DNA from 4 places in the Brevibacillus sp. MS2.2 genome. Region 3 is predicted to be linked to each of the others. Evidence: riboswitches for the same ligand, from Rfam matches in the RefSeq annotation. Region 3 holds a riboswitch; each other region holds the start of a gene.
The links. A riboswitch is a leader RNA that binds a small molecule or an ion and turns the genes downstream of it on or off. The one in region 3 is predicted to bind S-adenosylmethionine.

Region 1: linked by a shared signal. The riboswitch ahead of HP568_RS09270 (aminotransferase class I/II-fold pyridoxal phosphate-dependent enzyme) and the one ahead of HP568_RS23630 (pyridoxal phosphate-dependent aminotransferase) in region 3 are both predicted to bind S-adenosylmethionine.
Region 2: linked by a shared signal. The riboswitch ahead of HP568_RS12735 (homocysteine synthase) and the one ahead of HP568_RS23630 (pyridoxal phosphate-dependent aminotransferase) in region 3 are both predicted to bind S-adenosylmethionine.
Region 4: linked by a shared signal. The riboswitch ahead of HP568_RS00875 (BMP family lipoprotein) and the one ahead of HP568_RS23630 (pyridoxal phosphate-dependent aminotransferase) in region 3 are both predicted to bind S-adenosylmethionine.

Annotation. Positions count from the first base shown of each region.
Region 1 covers NZ_JABSUZ010000008.1:34,704-38,917, forward strand. Annotated here, with positions in the region: gene HP568_RS09265 (trans-sulfuration enzyme family protein) at 1-535, opposite strand, end outside; gene HP568_RS09270 (aminotransferase class I/II-fold pyridoxal phosphate-dependent enzyme) at 532-1,695, opposite strand; SAM riboswitch class I at 1,790-1,909, opposite strand; gene HP568_RS09275 (pyridoxamine 5'-phosphate oxidase family protein) at 1,984-2,442, opposite strand; gene HP568_RS09280 (DUF5665 domain-containing protein) at 2,611-2,922, shown strand; gene HP568_RS09285 (hypothetical protein) at 2,932-4,214, opposite strand, start outside.
Region 2 covers NZ_JABSUZ010000011.1:99,321-103,534, forward strand. Annotated here, with positions in the region: gene HP568_RS12730 (ArsR/SmtB family transcription factor) at 1-179, opposite strand, end outside; gene HP568_RS12735 (homocysteine synthase) at 333-1,637, opposite strand; SAM riboswitch class I at 1,728-1,834, opposite strand; gene HP568_RS12740 (rhodanese-like domain-containing protein) at 2,146-2,457, shown strand; gene HP568_RS12745 (SCO family protein) at 2,539-3,165, shown strand; gene HP568_RS12750 (YqzG/YhdC family protein) at 3,162-3,536, opposite strand; gene HP568_RS12755 (hypothetical protein) at 3,604-4,214, shown strand, end outside.
Region 3 covers NZ_JABSUZ010000033.1:52,494-56,707, forward strand. Annotated here, with positions in the region: gene moaC (cyclic pyranopterin monophosphate synthase MoaC) at 1-105, shown strand, start outside; gene HP568_RS23625 (MFS transporter) at 109-1,365, shown strand; SAM riboswitch class I at 1,426-1,541, shown strand; gene HP568_RS23630 (pyridoxal phosphate-dependent aminotransferase) at 1,626-2,807, shown strand; gene HP568_RS23635 (hypothetical protein) at 2,961-3,431, shown strand; gene HP568_RS23640 (aminotransferase-like domain-containing protein) at 3,627-4,214, shown strand, end outside.
Region 4 covers NZ_JABSUZ010000001.1:203,591-207,804, forward strand. Annotated here, with positions in the region: gene HP568_RS00870 (ABC transporter ATP-binding protein) at 1-271, opposite strand, end outside; gene HP568_RS00875 (BMP family lipoprotein) at 410-1,438, opposite strand; SAM riboswitch class I at 1,639-1,761, opposite strand; gene HP568_RS00880 (methyl-accepting chemotaxis protein) at 1,917-3,392, opposite strand; gene HP568_RS00885 (DUF3298 and DUF4163 domain-containing protein) at 3,548-4,165, shown strand.

The sequences.
Region 1 (4,214 bases), on a different contig from region 3:
GGTAATATGGGGTAAGGAACGTATTATCGACTATGACGAGCAAGTTGTGATCCTTCGCGATACGAGAAACTGCTGCAATGTCTGTCACCTTTAAGGTGGGATTGGAGGGACTCTCCAGGTATACCCCTTTCGTTGCCGGTGTAATGGCCGCACGAACAGCTTCTGTATCTGTTGCATCCACGAACGTAACGGAGATGCCCATTCTTGACAATACCTTTGTCAAAAACCGAAACGTGCCACCGTAAACATCCTCCGCCACTACAACATGGTCTCCAGCTGAAAACAACATGAACACGCTGGAAATGGCAGCCATGCCAGATGAGAACGCGAAACCGCGTGCGCCTCCCTCCAGAGACGCAATGGCTTCCTCCAAAGCCTGCCTGGTCGGATTGCCTGATCTGGCATAATCAAATGTACCTGGCTGATCAATATCAGCCTGATGAAACGTGGAAGCCTGATAAATCGGAACCGACGACGCACCTGTGAACGGGTCAATGCAAGTCGAACCGTGGAGGAGCTTGGTTGCAAAATTCATCGTACACTCCCCCCTACGACCAAACTAGCATTCAATGCCTGAAACAAATCGGCTACGACATCATCTGGATGCTCGATGCCAACCGACAGTCGCAACAATCGATCACAAACACCGACATGCTCTCGTACTTCTTGCGGGATATCGGCGTGAGTCTGCGTCGCCGGATACGTACACAATGACTCGACGCCACCCAGACTTTCGGCAAAGGACACGATTTGCAGATTTTGCAGGAACAATCCCACCTGCTCTGCATCACGTACACGGAACGATACCATCCCACTATGCCCAGTCGCTTGATTCACCTGGATCTCATGCCCCGGATGCTCGGGCAAACCTGGATAAAACACCTCCGCAACTGCTGGATGCTCACGCAGCTTTTCCGCTACGATCAAGGCATTGGATTGATGGCGCTCCATCCGCAAAGCCAATGTTTTCATCCCGCGAACGAGCAGCCAACAATCTTGTGGTCCGAGCACAGCACCGATTGAATTGTGCAAAAACCGGATTTTTTCCGACAACTCTTCCCCTTTTGTGACGATGAGTCCAGCCAGCACGTCGTTATGTCCTGCCAAATACTTGGTTGCACTATGTAGGACGATATCTGCGCCAAGCTCTAGTGGGCGTTGACAATACGGGGTTAAGAATGTGTTGTCTACAATCGTCAGGAGCCCGTGCTGCTTCGCCAATTGCGTTACAGCTCGAATATCGGTAATCTGCATGAGTGGATTGGTTGGTGTCTCAACAAAGATAGCCTTTGTATTTGGAAGAAGCGCATTTTTGAGTGCACCAATGTCACGCAAATCCACGTATGAAAACGTCAGACCGTAGCGAGAGAGCACTTGCTCGAACAATCGATAGGTTCCCCCGTACAGATCGAGTGAAACGATCAGATGATCCCCTTGGGAAAACAAGCCCATGACAGTATGAACAGCAGCCATTCCTGAGGCGCAAGCGAATCCTGCATCCCCTGATTCCGCTTCAGCGATAGTCTCCTCCAATATGGTGCGAGTAGGATTAGCTGTGCGCGTATAATCATATCCAGTGCTCTGGCCCAAGGCAGGATGGCGATAAGCCGTTGCATAGTAAACAGGAAAGCTCACCGCCCCTGTTTTTTCGTCTCTGCCTACTCCCGCCTGAATCAACTTTGTTTCCAATTTCATGTCTGTTTCTCTCCCTCCAATAGTGTACGAGGGCATCAAAAAAGCCCTCTTTCCTCTGAAAGAAGGCTTTGTTTACGTCACCGTAAGCAAATCCTTCTCATCTTTCAGAGTTTGATAACTCTGCAGGAATTAGCACCATTATCTCCCTGTTAACATACAGGTGATTGGTTGCCGGGCATCATCGGGCCAGTCCCTCCGCCGCTCTGGATAAGAAGATTGCTATTCAATTCGATTGAACCTAATACTAATGGATCGGCAGGATTCTTGTCAACAATTTATTTCCACCTGTTAATTTGCATCTTTCAAGGCGGTCATAACTTGATTGTCCAGCTTCGCTGCCGCGTTTTTGTCATACGTCTTTTCATATTGTGGTTCTACGGAAATACGGGAACCATAAAACATAATATCACGAACGGCCTCAATTTTGATTTCTGCCATGGCCAGCTTGAGCGGAACACCTTCCAGTCGGTCTGTTTTGACGGTAGCACGACCATTAATGGCAAAAGATGAGCCGGCACCGATTAAATGCAGGACAACTTGCGGTTCCTTCGCAATATTAGCCAAAATACGTGAGCGATTATCCACGGCAAAACGAATCGTATCGGCGCTGACAGCATACGTCCAGGACAAGGAGCTGAGCGATGGTGCCCCTGACTCATGATCTACTGTGCCCAAGGTAACAAAACGCTCCTTTTGCAAGAGCTGGAATAAATCTTCGGAAAGAGATTGGGAAACAGTTTCAGCCATTTCAAAGCCTCCTAACAAACGTTTTGTACGTTCATTTTACCCTTCGCCTAGCGGATAGGCAAACGTTTCCTCTCCACCTTGATTCTGGTTGTCTTTTTCCCTAGACTGGTAGGTAACGATACCGAATGATGGAAGGGGATGGACAGCTTGTCGCCTACAGACCGCCTCATGCAGCAAATTGACCAAGTTCTTGAAGAGCTTCAGGAAGTTCGGAAGGTAAATGAGCGGATGCATAAAATTGCAATGTTCCTGGAAGATATTCGACTAGCAGATGTGATCCAAAATTACACAGCCCCACGCAAGCTGCTCTGGATCAATTTCCTCGCAGGTCTTGCCCGGGGTCTGGGATTGACGATTGGTACTGCTATCGTTTTGGCTTTCCTCGGTTCCCTCTTGACGCAATTTCTATCAATCCCCATTCTAGGGGATTACATCAGACAATTGGTGGAGTACGTCGAGACTTACAAGCAGCGACCTTAACGTTAGAGACTAGTCTCTGTCGTCGTCATGATCTTCGTCGTCATCGTCCTGGTCATTATCGTCATCATGATGTTTGTCGTGCTTTTTCCAATAGCCATACGCGTTGCCATTGGGATGCTTATCTTTCTGCTTCCCTTTTTCTTTTTTCTTTTTGTCATCATCGTCGTCTTCATCCTCGTCTGTTGGCTTCACAGGCTCGACAATGACTTTTGTGCTTAATGCAACGTCAGCTTTCTTAACCAGCTTATCATCTTCATACAATGCGAATTGAATCGATTTGGCGCTAAAGGAACGATTCTTGTAAGACAACGTCAAAGAAAACTCACCTTTGTCATTCGGTTCAATTTCTTTTTTCTGACCGTCTGGAGCGATCACAAACAATTCAGTATCGTCCTTTTTATTCCAGCCGCTTACTGTCCCCTTCACCTGGATGGACTTGGCGGCAGGATTGTTTACAGCAGTTGCCTTGATGGCATATTCGGTCGCTTGATCCTTGTCAGGAGCGTTAACAATTTCTACCTGAACGGATTCGGAATCAACCTTCTTGCCATCCTCGTAAACCTCGATCAAGGCTTTTTGATCTTTTGCTGCTTGTACATCCTTCACTGAAACCGTAAAGCTGCCTACGCCATCCCACAGCTTCTTCACGCTTGCGTCTTTTTTCACGCCATTATAGGTGACAGTTACTTTGTCTGCCCCCTGCTTGACAATTCCTTTTACTTTTAATTCCTTTTTCTTCGCATCCAATACAGACATCGTATGGATGATCATTTCCTTATCTTCTTCTGCTTTTGGAACGATCTTTACCTTTTCGCTATCGACCAGCTTGCTGCCTTCATAGGCACTCACGGTTACATACGGCTCATAGGATGCATCAGGAGCTTCAAAGCTGACTGTGAAAGAGTGCTCGTCGGTTGGAACGACTTCAATGATATCGGAATTCGGCTTTTTCACAACCACCTTGGTGACATCGGAAGTCACAATCCCCTTTATGTACACCTTGTTATTTTCAGTCTTGGCATTTACGCTCACAATTTCTTCATCGTTGTCTGTCAGGCGCACTTCCAGCCAAATATCGCTGTAGTACTCGTTGTAGATACGCTCCCACTCCGCTTTGTTTTCTTCCATAAACGTTTGGAGCTTCGTATTCAAGTTGATTTCTTCTACAATGATGTACAAGTGATCCGCTTGATTTTTCAAGAGCATGTTCAGTGTGGTTGGATCATTTTGGGCAAGTTCTTTCAGATTGTAGCGTGTAACTTGCTTACCCTCGTCGTTCATGACTACCTTTG
Region 2 (4,214 bases), on a different contig from region 3:
TGTACAGAGGGTGATAGCTCGTCCAACAGTTGACGCCAGTAGGCAGGAGGGTGTTCCATCGTGTGATGCAATTGATCGTAGGTAGCGGCAGCGATTCCCAAGGCAGCTTCGAATAAAGGAGAATACGAGATCTCAACCCGATAGGTCGTTCGTTCACTGCCAATGTTCAAAATTTTCATGTGATCATCCTTCCAAAATTTGTACATAATTATGTATTTTATAAATAACGAATTTGAAATTCAATATTTTTCGAATGAAAATAGAAAAAGAAAAGAAGAATCACAAATCTCTATCCAAAGAGATCATGGTTCTTCCTTCTTCTAAAAGTATGGTTAACCTACCGTAGATAATTGAAACGCACGCTGCAGTGCTTGCTCCAGATCAGAGAGGATATCGTCGATCGATTCTGTGCCGACTGAGAGGCGAATAAGTCCCGGAGTCACTCCGGCTGCTGCTTGCTCTTCTTCCGTCATCTGCTGATGCGTTGTGCTAGCTGGATGAATGATGAGTGACTTGGAGTCCCCGACATTTGCGAGATGGGAGAACAGCTTCACTGATTCGATCAATGTTTTTCCTGCCTCAACGCCACCACGAATTCCAAAGGTCAGGATCGCGCCAGCACCTTTTGGCAAATATTTTTGTGCCAATTCATGCTGGGAGTCAGACTCCAGCCCCGGATAACTCACCCACTCTACGGCAGAGTGATTGGCGAGGAATTGGGCTACTGCCAGGGCGTTCTGGCTATGTCGCTCGATGCGCAGATGCAGGGTTTCTAATCCTTGCAGGAACAAGAAGGAATTGATCGGGGCGACTGCCGCTCCGATATCGCGCTGGAGCTGGACGCGCGCCTTGATAATATAGGCGAGTGGACCGACTGCCTCTGTATAGACAACTCCATGGTAGCTTGGGTCAGGTGTAGTCAGACCTGGGAATTTTCCGTTGTTCCAGTCGAATTTTCCAGAGTCTATGATGATACCGCCAATTGCTGTTCCGTGTCCGCCGATGAATTTGGTGGTGGAGTGCACGACAATATCGGCCCCGTGCTCAAAAGGACGGCATAAAATTGGAGTCGCGAAGGTGTTGTCCACGATCAAAGGTACGCCATTTTCGTGGGCAATATGGGCGATGGCCTCGATATCAGCGACATCAATGCGCGGATTGCCAATCGTCTCGCAAAACACGGCTTTTGTCTTTTCATTGATATAGGTACGGAAATTTTCCGGATTGGATTGATCAGCAAAATGAACCTTGATACCGAGGCGGGGAAGAGTGTGGGCGAACAGATTGTAGGTACCGCCGTAGAGGCTGCTGGAAGCGACGATCTCGTCTCCTGCATGCGCAATATTTAAGATGGCGAATGTAATAGCAGCCTGCCCGGATGCAGTCGCGAGTGCACCAACTCCGCCTTCGAGCAGGGCAACACGCTTTTCAAACACATCCTGGGTCGGATTCATGATACGTGTATAGATGTTCCCAAACTCTTTTAAGCCAAACAGATTGGCTGCATGCTCCGTATCACGGAAAACATAGGAGGTCGTCTGATAGATCGGAACAGCACGTGAGCCTGTTACAGGGTCAACCTCCTGCCCACCGTGGACCGCAAGTGTTTCTGGCTTCCATTGTTGTTGATCGGACATGTCCATCTCTCCTTTTACTATGGGAAATCGGCTAATAAAAAACGGAGCATTCTCCTGAGAAGAAGAAGGCTCCGATCATGCACGGGCTTGTGTTCATCTCTCAGAATCACTGGATTCTGCAGGAATTAGCACCATGCAGCTAGTCTGCTGGTTGCCGGGTTTCGTAGGGCCTGTCCCTCCACCGCTCTTGATGAGAAAAGTTGTTGTCGTAATTGTATGAAAATAAAACCTCGCTGTCAACGCATAATCGTAAGTTATCAGGGAGGTTTTTGTGTATATGTGTATGGAAGGCTTTCACTCATGCCATTAATTTGTAACGCTTTTGCCTCAAGCTGTTCACATCCCGTGATGCTACTGCCGCAGTGAAATAGGAGATAATGGTAGAAAATAGGGAGCATGGATGCATAGTGAAGCCAAGTGCTCTTCGCGTTAGAAAAGTAAAAAAGCGTGTGATATCATGGAGGTGGTTACAACTGATCTGATCGTACATATAGGAGGATAAATAGCGATGAGCCATGGAGTAAAGGAAATGACACCACAAGAGCTGTTGGAAAAGCTGGAAGCCAAAGAGGAACTGCAAGTCATTGATGTACGTGAAGTCGATGAGTGGAATGCAGGTCACATTAAAGAGGCAAAGCTGATCCCACTCGGCTTTTTGCCGCACCGTATCGATGAGCTGGATAAGAACATTCCGATTGTGATGGTTTGCCGTAGTGGTGCCAGAAGCCATAATGCTACAGCGTATTTGAGTGAACAAGGATATGACGTGGCGAATATGGTTGGCGGCATGCTCGCATGGCCAGGTGAAGTGGAACAGTAAGAAGAGATAGAAACAGTGTGAATGCCTCCCGTGTGTAAACAGGAGGCATCTCGCATGGGACAAGCAGGGAGGAAGCAACCCGTGAGTGAAGGAACACAATTGCAGCAGGAATCTGCGATAAAAAAACATTGGTTTCCTGTGTTAGCTGGTATTATCCTTTTGGCTATCGTCGGAGTATTTGGTTATAAGTACATGACAGAAGAGAAGATCGAAGTGTTGAAGCCCATCGCGGACTTCACCTTGGACAACAGTGACGGAACAACCTATACGTTTAATCAAAGTGCTGGCAAGGTACGGCTGGTGGAGTTTATGTTTACCAAGTGCCCGGATATTTGTCCGGCGACTACGTACAACATGGCCAAGCTGCAAGATCAGTTGAAGGAAAAGGGACTGTTCGGAGACAAAGTAGAATTTATCTCTATCTCCTTTGACCCTGATAATGATACGCCGGAAGTCTTGCAGGAGTATGCAGCCAAGTTCAAGGCAGATCAGAGTGGCTGGAAGTTCCTGCGCGGGGACGCTCAGGCTGTAGAAAAAGTGACGAAGGACTTTGGTCTGATGGTCATGAAGCAGCCAGATGGATCTTATGCTCATACGGCTCGCATGTTCCTTGTTGATGGAGATGGAAACATGCGCCGCGCGTACGGGATGGCAGCCGACATGGATATGGAAGTCATGATGAAAGAGATGGAACAGCTCGCTGACTAGTGAGTCTCCTCATAGGAGATGTTTACGACATCTTCTGTCTGATTCACGAATTCAATATGAATGAGTAACGCCCACCTGCGATTGCCTTCTTGAAGCAAGAGCTTAAACGTCTCTTCCGACGTGGTGGGCGTTTTTGGTTTTCGTCCGACATGCAGGTAGTCCACAATTTGAGCGTTTGGATATCGCTTCATCGTTTCCTGCATCGCGAGCCTGCCCCATTTTGCATAGGGAGGCTGGGCATAGGCAGGGAACGGCTGAAAGAGGAGCAGGAAAAGTAAGGTGGAGAGAAGGGGCATCATGTTCCGATGGCGAAATAAGCGACGAGCGGTTTGCACTTGCTGATCCCTCTCCTTTTTGAAATGGTTTTCCATGTATTTTGAAGACTTTTCGGAATATCATTCGTAGAAAATAATGACAATGAAGTGCGGGAGGTTTTCGATGCATTACTTGCTCATCCCCTTATTTGGCGTTCCTGTTTTGGTGGGGGTTCTTGCCGCCATTTTCCAAAAGCCTCCTTTTTGGAAAAAATGGGGACTCACGATTGCTTCAGCCGTATTGATTTACGGAGGCTGCTTCGCCGCGAATGTACATTGGCAAATGAAGTATGGTATTCCGGTGTTACCCACGGAGTCCGACTTGGAGTTATTTTTATACTTTTGTATCCTGTTGGTGTTTGTTTGTATCCTGATGTATATTGTCTTTTTGATCACGATGAGAAAACAGTTTTGGAAAATGAACCTCGTTTTTTTATGCACAGCCTTTGGTATGTTTAGCTTTTTTGCTGCTGCCTTTTTAGGGATGGGCCCCTTTTTGAAAAAAGCGGAGTACGTCACCGTCGTACAAAAAGCAAAAGACCGGTGGAAAGAGGCAAAGATGGACAACGAGAAGCCTATTGATCTCGCCCTCGTATACAGCAGACAAGACTGTACCAAAAATTGTGCCGGGTATCCGTATACAAGTCTGATCCTGGTACGGAATCAATCAGATCAGCCGTTGGAGATTGATTTGAAACTGCGAGTACAAAACAAAAGCGGCACCGTATTAAAAGA
Region 3 (4,214 bases):
TATGACATGTGCAAAGCCATGGATAAAGAAATGATAATCGGTCCAACCAGTCTGCAATCCAAAACAGGCGGAAAAAGCGGCGATTTCCATCGGGGAGAGAAGTAAGGCATGAGGCAAAAGTGGGAATCCTATCCGAGCAGCATTCGTTTATTGGCGATTGCTGCCGTCATTTTTTCTACCGGAATGGCGTGTATTTGGCCGCTAGTCACGATCTATATTCACAACCATCTCGGAAAGCCGCTGACTGTAGCCGGCTTCTTGTTGCTTTTAAATCAAGGCGCATTCTTGATCGGGAGTATTGTCGGCGGGATGATGTTTGACCGCTGGGGCAAAATGCGCACCATCATTGTCGGTTCCATTGGCGTTATTCTGATATCGATCGGCTTAGGTGTTACGCAAGATTTTACGATTTATGTTGCCTTGCTTCTGCTGAATGGACTTTTTTACGGAACACTTTCTCCTGTGATGAATGCACTGGCCGTAGTGTTATGGCCGGACGGAGGACGGAAAGGAATCAATCTGATTTATGTCTCCCTCAATGTGGGGGTAGCTGCCGGTTCTGCGTTGGGCGGCTTCTTGGCAAGTGTGTCATTTGCCTGGACGTTTTTCGGTAATGCCATTTCGCAAGTGGTCGTTCTCGCCATGTTCATGCTCATTTTGCCGCGTCAGTTAAAAAGGGTGGAACAACAAAGCCAAAACTCGACGACTGGACAAAGCATGCCTGAGCAAGCAACTGGTGATGTGCTGCGACAACCACAGCAAGAGTCAAAGGTGGTATGGGGGGCTTTGCTGCTATTATGCGGGGGGCTATTAATTAGCTGGATTGTCTATGTACAGTGGACGACGGTGCTGTCGACTTACATGCAATCCCTGGGCATTACACTCCGTCAATACAGTCTGTTGTGGACGCTGAATGGCGGCTTGATCCTGTTCGGTCAGCCGTTGATTGCGTGGGTCATTCGACGCTTTGCCCGTACGCTAAAGGCACAAATGCTCTTGGGCGCTTATATTTTTGCCTTGTCGATGCTGATTTTGTCTCAATCAACGGCTTATGCAGGCTTTGTGGCAGGCATGTTCATCATGACGCTGGGAGAAATGCTCGTGTGGCCAGCGGTGCCGGCTGTTGCTGCACAGTTTACGCCAGAGGGACGAGAAGGCTTCATTCAAGGGCTGATTGCAGGGACTGGATCAGCTGGACGGATGCTCGGACCATTGCTTGGCGCATTCATTTTCCAATCGATTCATGCGCAGGGACTATTGTTCGTGATGGCAGGCTTGTCGTTGGTGTCTGTCGCATTCTTTGCCTTCCACACCTCTTTTCAAAAAAGAAGGCATCAAGTACCCGTACAGAATCAAGCATCTTGACACGGTATACGTGCTCAAGTAGTATGATATAGACGAAAAAACAGTATATTCCGTGTGTTTGACTTATTCAGAGAGGTGGAGGGACTGGCCCTATGAAGCCCGGCAGCGGATCTGTTCCATGTGATGGACAGATGCTGTGCCAATTCCAGCAGGATTTTTTTCCTGACAGATAAGGACGTGACCAAGCTGATCTCCCCCTTTTTCTGTATGGAAAAAGGGGGTTTTACTGTATTGGGCCCCAAGAAAGGAATGGAAGAAAGATGCGCATTCAACCCTCCGACATGATTGATCGACTCCCTACCCAGTTTTTTGCGACCCTGGTGGCAAAAGTAAACAAGGTCATTGCGCAAGGCCATGACGTCATTAACCTGGGGCAGGGCAATCCCGATTTGCCGACACCGCCGCACATTATTGAGGAATTACAGGCACAAGCGGCACAACCACTCCATCACAAATATCCGCCTTTTCAGGGACGCGTGGAACTGAAGCAGGCAGTGGCTCATTGGTATAAGCAAGAATTTGATGTGGACCTCGATCCGGAGGAAGAAGTAGCGATATTGTTCGGCAGCAAAACCGGACTCGTAGAGATTTGCCAAGTACTCATGAACGCAGGCGATGTTGCACTGGTTCCAGATCCAGGCTATCCGGATTATTGGTCGGGGGTTGCTGTCGTAAACGGACGGATGGTCATGATGCCGCTGAAGGCGGAAAATGACTTCTTGCCAGACTACAGCCAGCTCTCCCAAGCTGATTTGGATCGAGCGAAACTGATGTTTCTCAACTATCCGAACAATCCGACAGCAGTCAACGCACCACTCGAGTTTTATGAGGAAACGATTCGTTTTGCGCGAAAACATGAAATCGTCGTCTGCCACGACTTCGCCTACGGGGCGATCAGCTATGACGGGAAAAAGCCGGTCAGCTTCATGCAGGTTCCGGGAGCAAAAGAAGTGGGCGTAGAATTCTATACGTTGTCTAAAACGTACAACATGGCAGGCTGGCGTGTTGGTGCCATGGTAGGGAATCGCGAGCTGGTTCGTCTGATCAATCTCATTCAGGACCATTACTTCGTCAGTCTGTTCGGAGCGGTACAGATGGCGGCAGCCAAAGCGATGACGGAGTCGCAGCAGTGCGTTCGCGACCTCGTGGCTGTCTACGAAAGCCGCCGCAATGCCTTGTACTCCAATCTGCATCGGATTGGCTGGCAGGCTCCACCATCACAAGGTTCGTTTTTTGCTTGGCTTCCTGTTCCAAGCGGCTTCACATCCGTGGAGTTCTCTGACCTGCTTTTGGAAAAAGCGCATGTTGTCGTAGCGCCGGGAAATGGCTTTGGTCCGACAGGTGAGGGCTATGTGAGAGCGGCTTTGTTATCCAATGAAGATCGTCTCGCAGAAGCGGTCCAACGGATTGAGCGGTTAGGGTTATTTACGAAAACCAAATAAAAGCGAGTCAAATTGGCCACACTACCATATAAATGGAGTGTGGTTTTTTCTTCTAGAATAAAAATCATTCTCATTATTGACAGATAATGATTTTCATTATACGATGTCATTGTTGTTAATGATAATTAGTCTCAGCGAGAGCGGGAGGGTACCATGCGCTATCAGATTAACGGTTACACGGATATGTATACGGTGATCGCCAACGAGCGGAAAATCGGCGGAGCCATTGAAGCAGGCCAGATTCGCTTGCGGACTGGAGAAGTTTACGCCAATGCTGTTCTCACTCGGTTGGAAATGTCAGGTGCGCATTTTTGCTCGATCGGATTTGTAACAGAAGAAGGCAAAAGACTGATTGTCCATGTGAATGATATCAGCATGATCGCTGATGCTCGTCACGTTAACGTTTGTGAGCTGACGAACGAATGCATGAGAGTGGAGAAGTCCGCAGAGAGACTGAAGCGATTGAAGCGTCTCTGTGAACTGAATGAAGGCAGCTGTACGCCGACCTTCCAGGAAGAGGCGTTACTGTTGGCAAGCGATATTGGTATGGAAGAAGCGTCCGCGCATGTAGACCTCTCTTTCCTCCCACACACAGAGAAACCACGTGTGTTCCGAATTGCCTAGGAAGATATAGCCCATACATATGGACCCCTTTTCGTTTGATACGAAGAGGGGTTTTTTGCATGAAGTGTGTCAAGACTAACGATTGAACAACCGCTCGACATAGTCAAAACCTATCCACTCATAGCTACCAAGGATTGGACTTACGAGAGGGAGAGTGATAAAACAAGGATAAGCAAAATCAAGGGGGAACGGAACATGGAGTACTCATTTTCAAAATCTGTTGAAGCACTATCCTCCTCGGCTGTCCGGGAAATCTTGAAGCTGACCCAAGGCAATCAAGTGCTCTCGCTCGCAGGTGGACTGCCAGCAGAGGATTCTTTTCCAATCGCAGAGATGCGCGAAGCGTTCAACCGCGCATTCGAACAAGGAGCAAAAGCTCTTCAGTACGGATTGACTGATGGTTACTTGCCGCTTCGTGAGTGGATTGCATCCCGCATGAAGCAAAAGCATATGAACGTCGGTTCAGATAATATGATCATCACTACGGGCTCTCAGCAAGCAGTAGACTTGTTGTGCCGTGTATATTTAGACGAAGGCGATGTCGTTCTCGTAGAAAACCCTACTTATTTGGCAGCCGTTCAGTTGTTCCAATTTCGGGGAATCAAAGCGATTCCCGTAGACGGTGATGCCGATGGGATGGATCTGGACGATCTGGCGAAAAAAATAGCCCAGTATCGTCCGAAAATGGTGTACGTCATTCCTACCTTTGCCAATCCGACAGGAAAGGTATGGAGCCTCGAACGCCGTCTCGGATTGCTTCGTCAATGTAAGGCCCAAAACATT
Region 4 (4,214 bases), on a different contig from region 3:
AGAGCATAAAGTGCTGGTGAACCATCCCGATCCCTTTTCGAATCGCATCCTCTGGTCCGCGAAAAACGACTGGCTTACCGTTTAACACGATCTCTCCCGACGTCGGCTGCTCCATCCCGTACAGCATCCGCATCAGTGTCGTTTTGCCCGCTCCATTTTCCCCGACAATCGCGTGGACTTCTCCTGCTGCCAGTGAGAACGACACCTTGTCGTTGGCGGTAAAATCTCCGTACTTCTTGGTCATGCCCCTCATTTCCAAGCGATCGGTCATTCCCACTCCCTCATTTCTGTACGTCCTTTTATGAAAATGGAAGACCGACTACACAGCCGTAGTCGGTCACATCCATCACTGTGCACAAGCTTTACATAAGCGTTCAAAAAGTTAGCTTTTCAGCACCGAGCTACCTTTTTAAAACTGGTCTGGTACTTTGCGAGTACCCGCTACAATCTCATCGCTGATCGCTTTCACTTTATCCACCACTTCTTGTCCAATAAAAGCATGCAAAGGCGTTTTGCTTTCGTGCGTGACATAGGTTACGCCAACACCTTTTTCTTTCAAGCCGTACGCAACAACACCTGGTTTGAATGTTCCTTCTACAAAGGTCTTCACGGTTTCATAAGCTGCCGCGTCAGTCCCTTTCAATTGGGACAGAACAATATGCTCTGGATCAATCGTCGTACGGTCAACGTCCTGACCTGCTGTGAAGAAGCCTTTTTCCTTCGCTGCCTCGAAAACGCCGAGGTCGCCTACTGCTGCTGCACCGTTAATGAAGTCAGCGCCTTTGGAAGCTTGGAGCAAAGCCAATTCCTTCGCTTTTGCCGGGTCAGTGAAGCTTCCTACATAGTTGACCATCAGCTCTGCTTTTGGATTCGTCGCTTTCAAGCCCTCTTCGAAGCCAACTGTCCATTTTTTCAACTGCGGGATATCAAGAGCGACAACCATGCCCACTTTGTTCGTTTTCGTTGCCAGACCTGCTGCTGCTCCCACCAGGTAAGCTGCTTCCTGCTCACGGAAGGTAACACTGCGAACGTTTGGCAAATCCACTACAGTATCAATAATCGCAAAATTACGGTCAGGATTTTCGGTAGCTACTTTTTTCAATGCATCCTCTGATGTAAAGGAAGAAGTGATGATCAAATCATAATTTTCTGCAACAGCCACGCGCAAATTCTCTTCAATCGCTCCATGGTCCGTAGATTCAATCGTTTTCACTTCTGCACCCAGCTCTTGTGCGGCTTTCTTCGCACCATCATCCATTTGTTGGAAGAACGGATTCACACCGATTTTCTCGGGCAAAATCAAGGCAATTCGCTTTTTGGCCGCGCCCTCTTGTCCTGCCGCTTGTCCTCCTGGCTGATCAGCAGGTGCGCTTGTGCCAGTCGAGCACCCTGTTGCCAATACTGCGAATGTCGTTAATGCGAGCAATAGCTTCTTCATGATGTATCTCTCCCTATCCGAACTTTACGTTTTTCTTTATCCTAATAGGTAATGTACGGCTTTTTACCCATTTTTTCAATACCATTTACGAATATTCTCATATAAAATTAATTTATCGTTCGTTTATTACCCCCTTCCCTATACAAATACAACAAAAAAACTCTTCCCGGAGGAAGAGTTTGCGTACGTAGCCGTTCTCTTCCTCATCTGTCAAAACCATGGTACAGGTTTTGCAGGAATTGGCACCTTTCTGTTCATGCATAGACATGATCAGTGGTTGCCGGGCATCATCGGGCCAGTCCCTCCGCCGCTCTTGATAAGGTAGGTGAATATATTTAGTTACAATGGAATTCATTCTAGCAGAACGGTTCAAAAATGCAATTCTTTTTTCTCAATTCCAAACACTTCTAAAAGTAAATCGAAGTTTAAAAAGTCGTCTTTTCAGCACCGAGAAATTGGCGAGAACCACAGCCCCTACCTATTTTACGTGAAAGGTTTGCTGGAGACGATGAGACAACGTATTCAGCTCGCCCAGCTCTTCCGTAATCTCACGCACTTTTTGATGCTGGTTTTCTGCTGTCGCAAACAGCTCTTCCAAGTTGGCTACGGATTCCTCGGTTACCGCTGTAATGGTCGACATCTCGATGGCAACTTCACCGGAACGCACTTTTACCCGGTCCATGCTGGAGCTTACTTGATCAGCCGCTTCCAGGAAGGCCATCATCCCAGCACGCACTGCTTCGATGGAGGCCACTGTTTTCACCGCCAGCTCTTGGCCTTTTGCAACAGACGTTTCCCCATTGCTCATATGCTGCACCGCATTCTCACTTTCCTGATGGAGAGACTTCAAAATGTCGGTAATTTCCTGCGTAGCTGTCGCGCTTTGTTCCGCCAGCTTGCGTACCTCATCTGCTACAACAGCAAATCCACGTCCATGCTCGCCTGCACGCGCCGATTCAATCGCTGCATTCAGCGCCAAGAGATTCGTTTGTGTCGCGATCTGATTAATCGCGCCGACAATTTCCTCTACGCGATTCGCCTGCCGATTGAGCTGGTGAATCGTAGAGGCTGCTACATTGACTGCCTGCACAATTTGCTCCATCTGCAAGGACAGCTCGTTCATCATCTGAACACTATCTGCCAGACGACGGTTGTTTTGTTGCGATTCCGTTTTCATTGCATTGGTCTGTGTTGTGACTGCCTCGATTTCCTGGTCGATGGATTGAACCTCTTCTTCGATCTTCACCGTAGAATTCGCCTGCGATTCCATACCAACGGCGACTTCCTTGAAGGCTACCATCATTTCATCTGTATTGCGCTTCGTACCTTCCGCATGTTCATGAACATGATCGCTTGTACGATCCAGTTGCTCCGTCATTTCCTGGATGTTCAAAAGCATTTCTTCCAGACGGCGCTCCTTCTCTTCCGCTTCCTGCCTTGCGTCGTGCGCTTTTTGCAGGGAGGCTTGTCCGGCGAGACACAGATACGTGACGGCTCCCATCATCATGAGAATCGCTACGATACGCACACCCAGATTAAGCTCGGAAAAATCACCGTTGAAAATCTCGTACGTTCCCGTATAAAACCCGACAACCGTGACGACGATTTGGGTAATTCCCGCTGTTACTACTAGCTTCCAGTCCAAATAGGCTGCCAAAAAGCCCATGACGATGAAGGCGAGGAACGAAACCTCTTGATAAGTGGTAAAGTGATCGAATGAAATCGCATAAAACATGAGTCCGATTGCTACCAGATAACGAATCACATGACTATCTTTGCGAATGAAATAATACGGCGAAACAATTAAAGTGACCAGCAATCCCAAGGACGTCACTTTCCAGAAGTTCACATCCACTTGGTAGGCAATGAGTCCCGCCATCCACAAATGATTCCATAGGATGAAAATCATAAAGCCTTCTTTGTCAGTCAAGGTATTGCGAATCAATTGAATCATAATTGCCCCCCTTTTTCCTATTACTTATGTATCGGATTCTTTCCCCATTATATAGCCAAACCTTTGCCAAATTTGTGAAAAAAGTGAGAACAGCCAAAAACAATTTCGAATAGGCTATTACACAACTCACACGTACAGGAGGCAACCGGAGAAAAGTGGAACTCAATCAATTGCCAGCCACTGTGCTGACACGGACGATTAGCCGTCCGAACACTACGATTTACTATCCCCAATTGGCAGGCTTAGCCAATCAGCAAGCGGAAAAAGAGATCAACCGGGCGATTTCTCAAACGGTTCAAGGCTTAATTCATGAGCAGCAACGGGTTCAGGTACCGGGAAATACAGAAATGCAAGGAAGCTACGAGATCAAGACAAACGAACGCGGTATTTTCAGCGTCGTGTTGAGCAACTACGCCTACACACCGCAAATGGCTCATGGCATGACCTTCCTCGGGTCGATCACTGCAGATATCCAAACAGGCAAGCTGTATACACTGCGGGAATTATTCAAGCCAGGAAGCGATTACGTCAAGGTGATTTCTGAAAACATCAAGCGTCAAATCAAAGAAAGAAACATCCCCACACTCAATGGCTTTACTTCGATTAAGCCCGATCAAGATTATTACCTCGCCGACAAAGCACTGGTCATCTACTTCCAGTTGTACGAAATTACGCCCTATTACGTCGGTTTCCCCATGTTCCCCATTTCCGTCTATGAACTGGAGCCGCTCATCAATGAAAAAGGACCTTTGAGCATCTTGTCCGCAGATTAGTGCACTGTACCACCGTAGTTTTCATCCAGGTGAGTGTCTTCTTCCATGA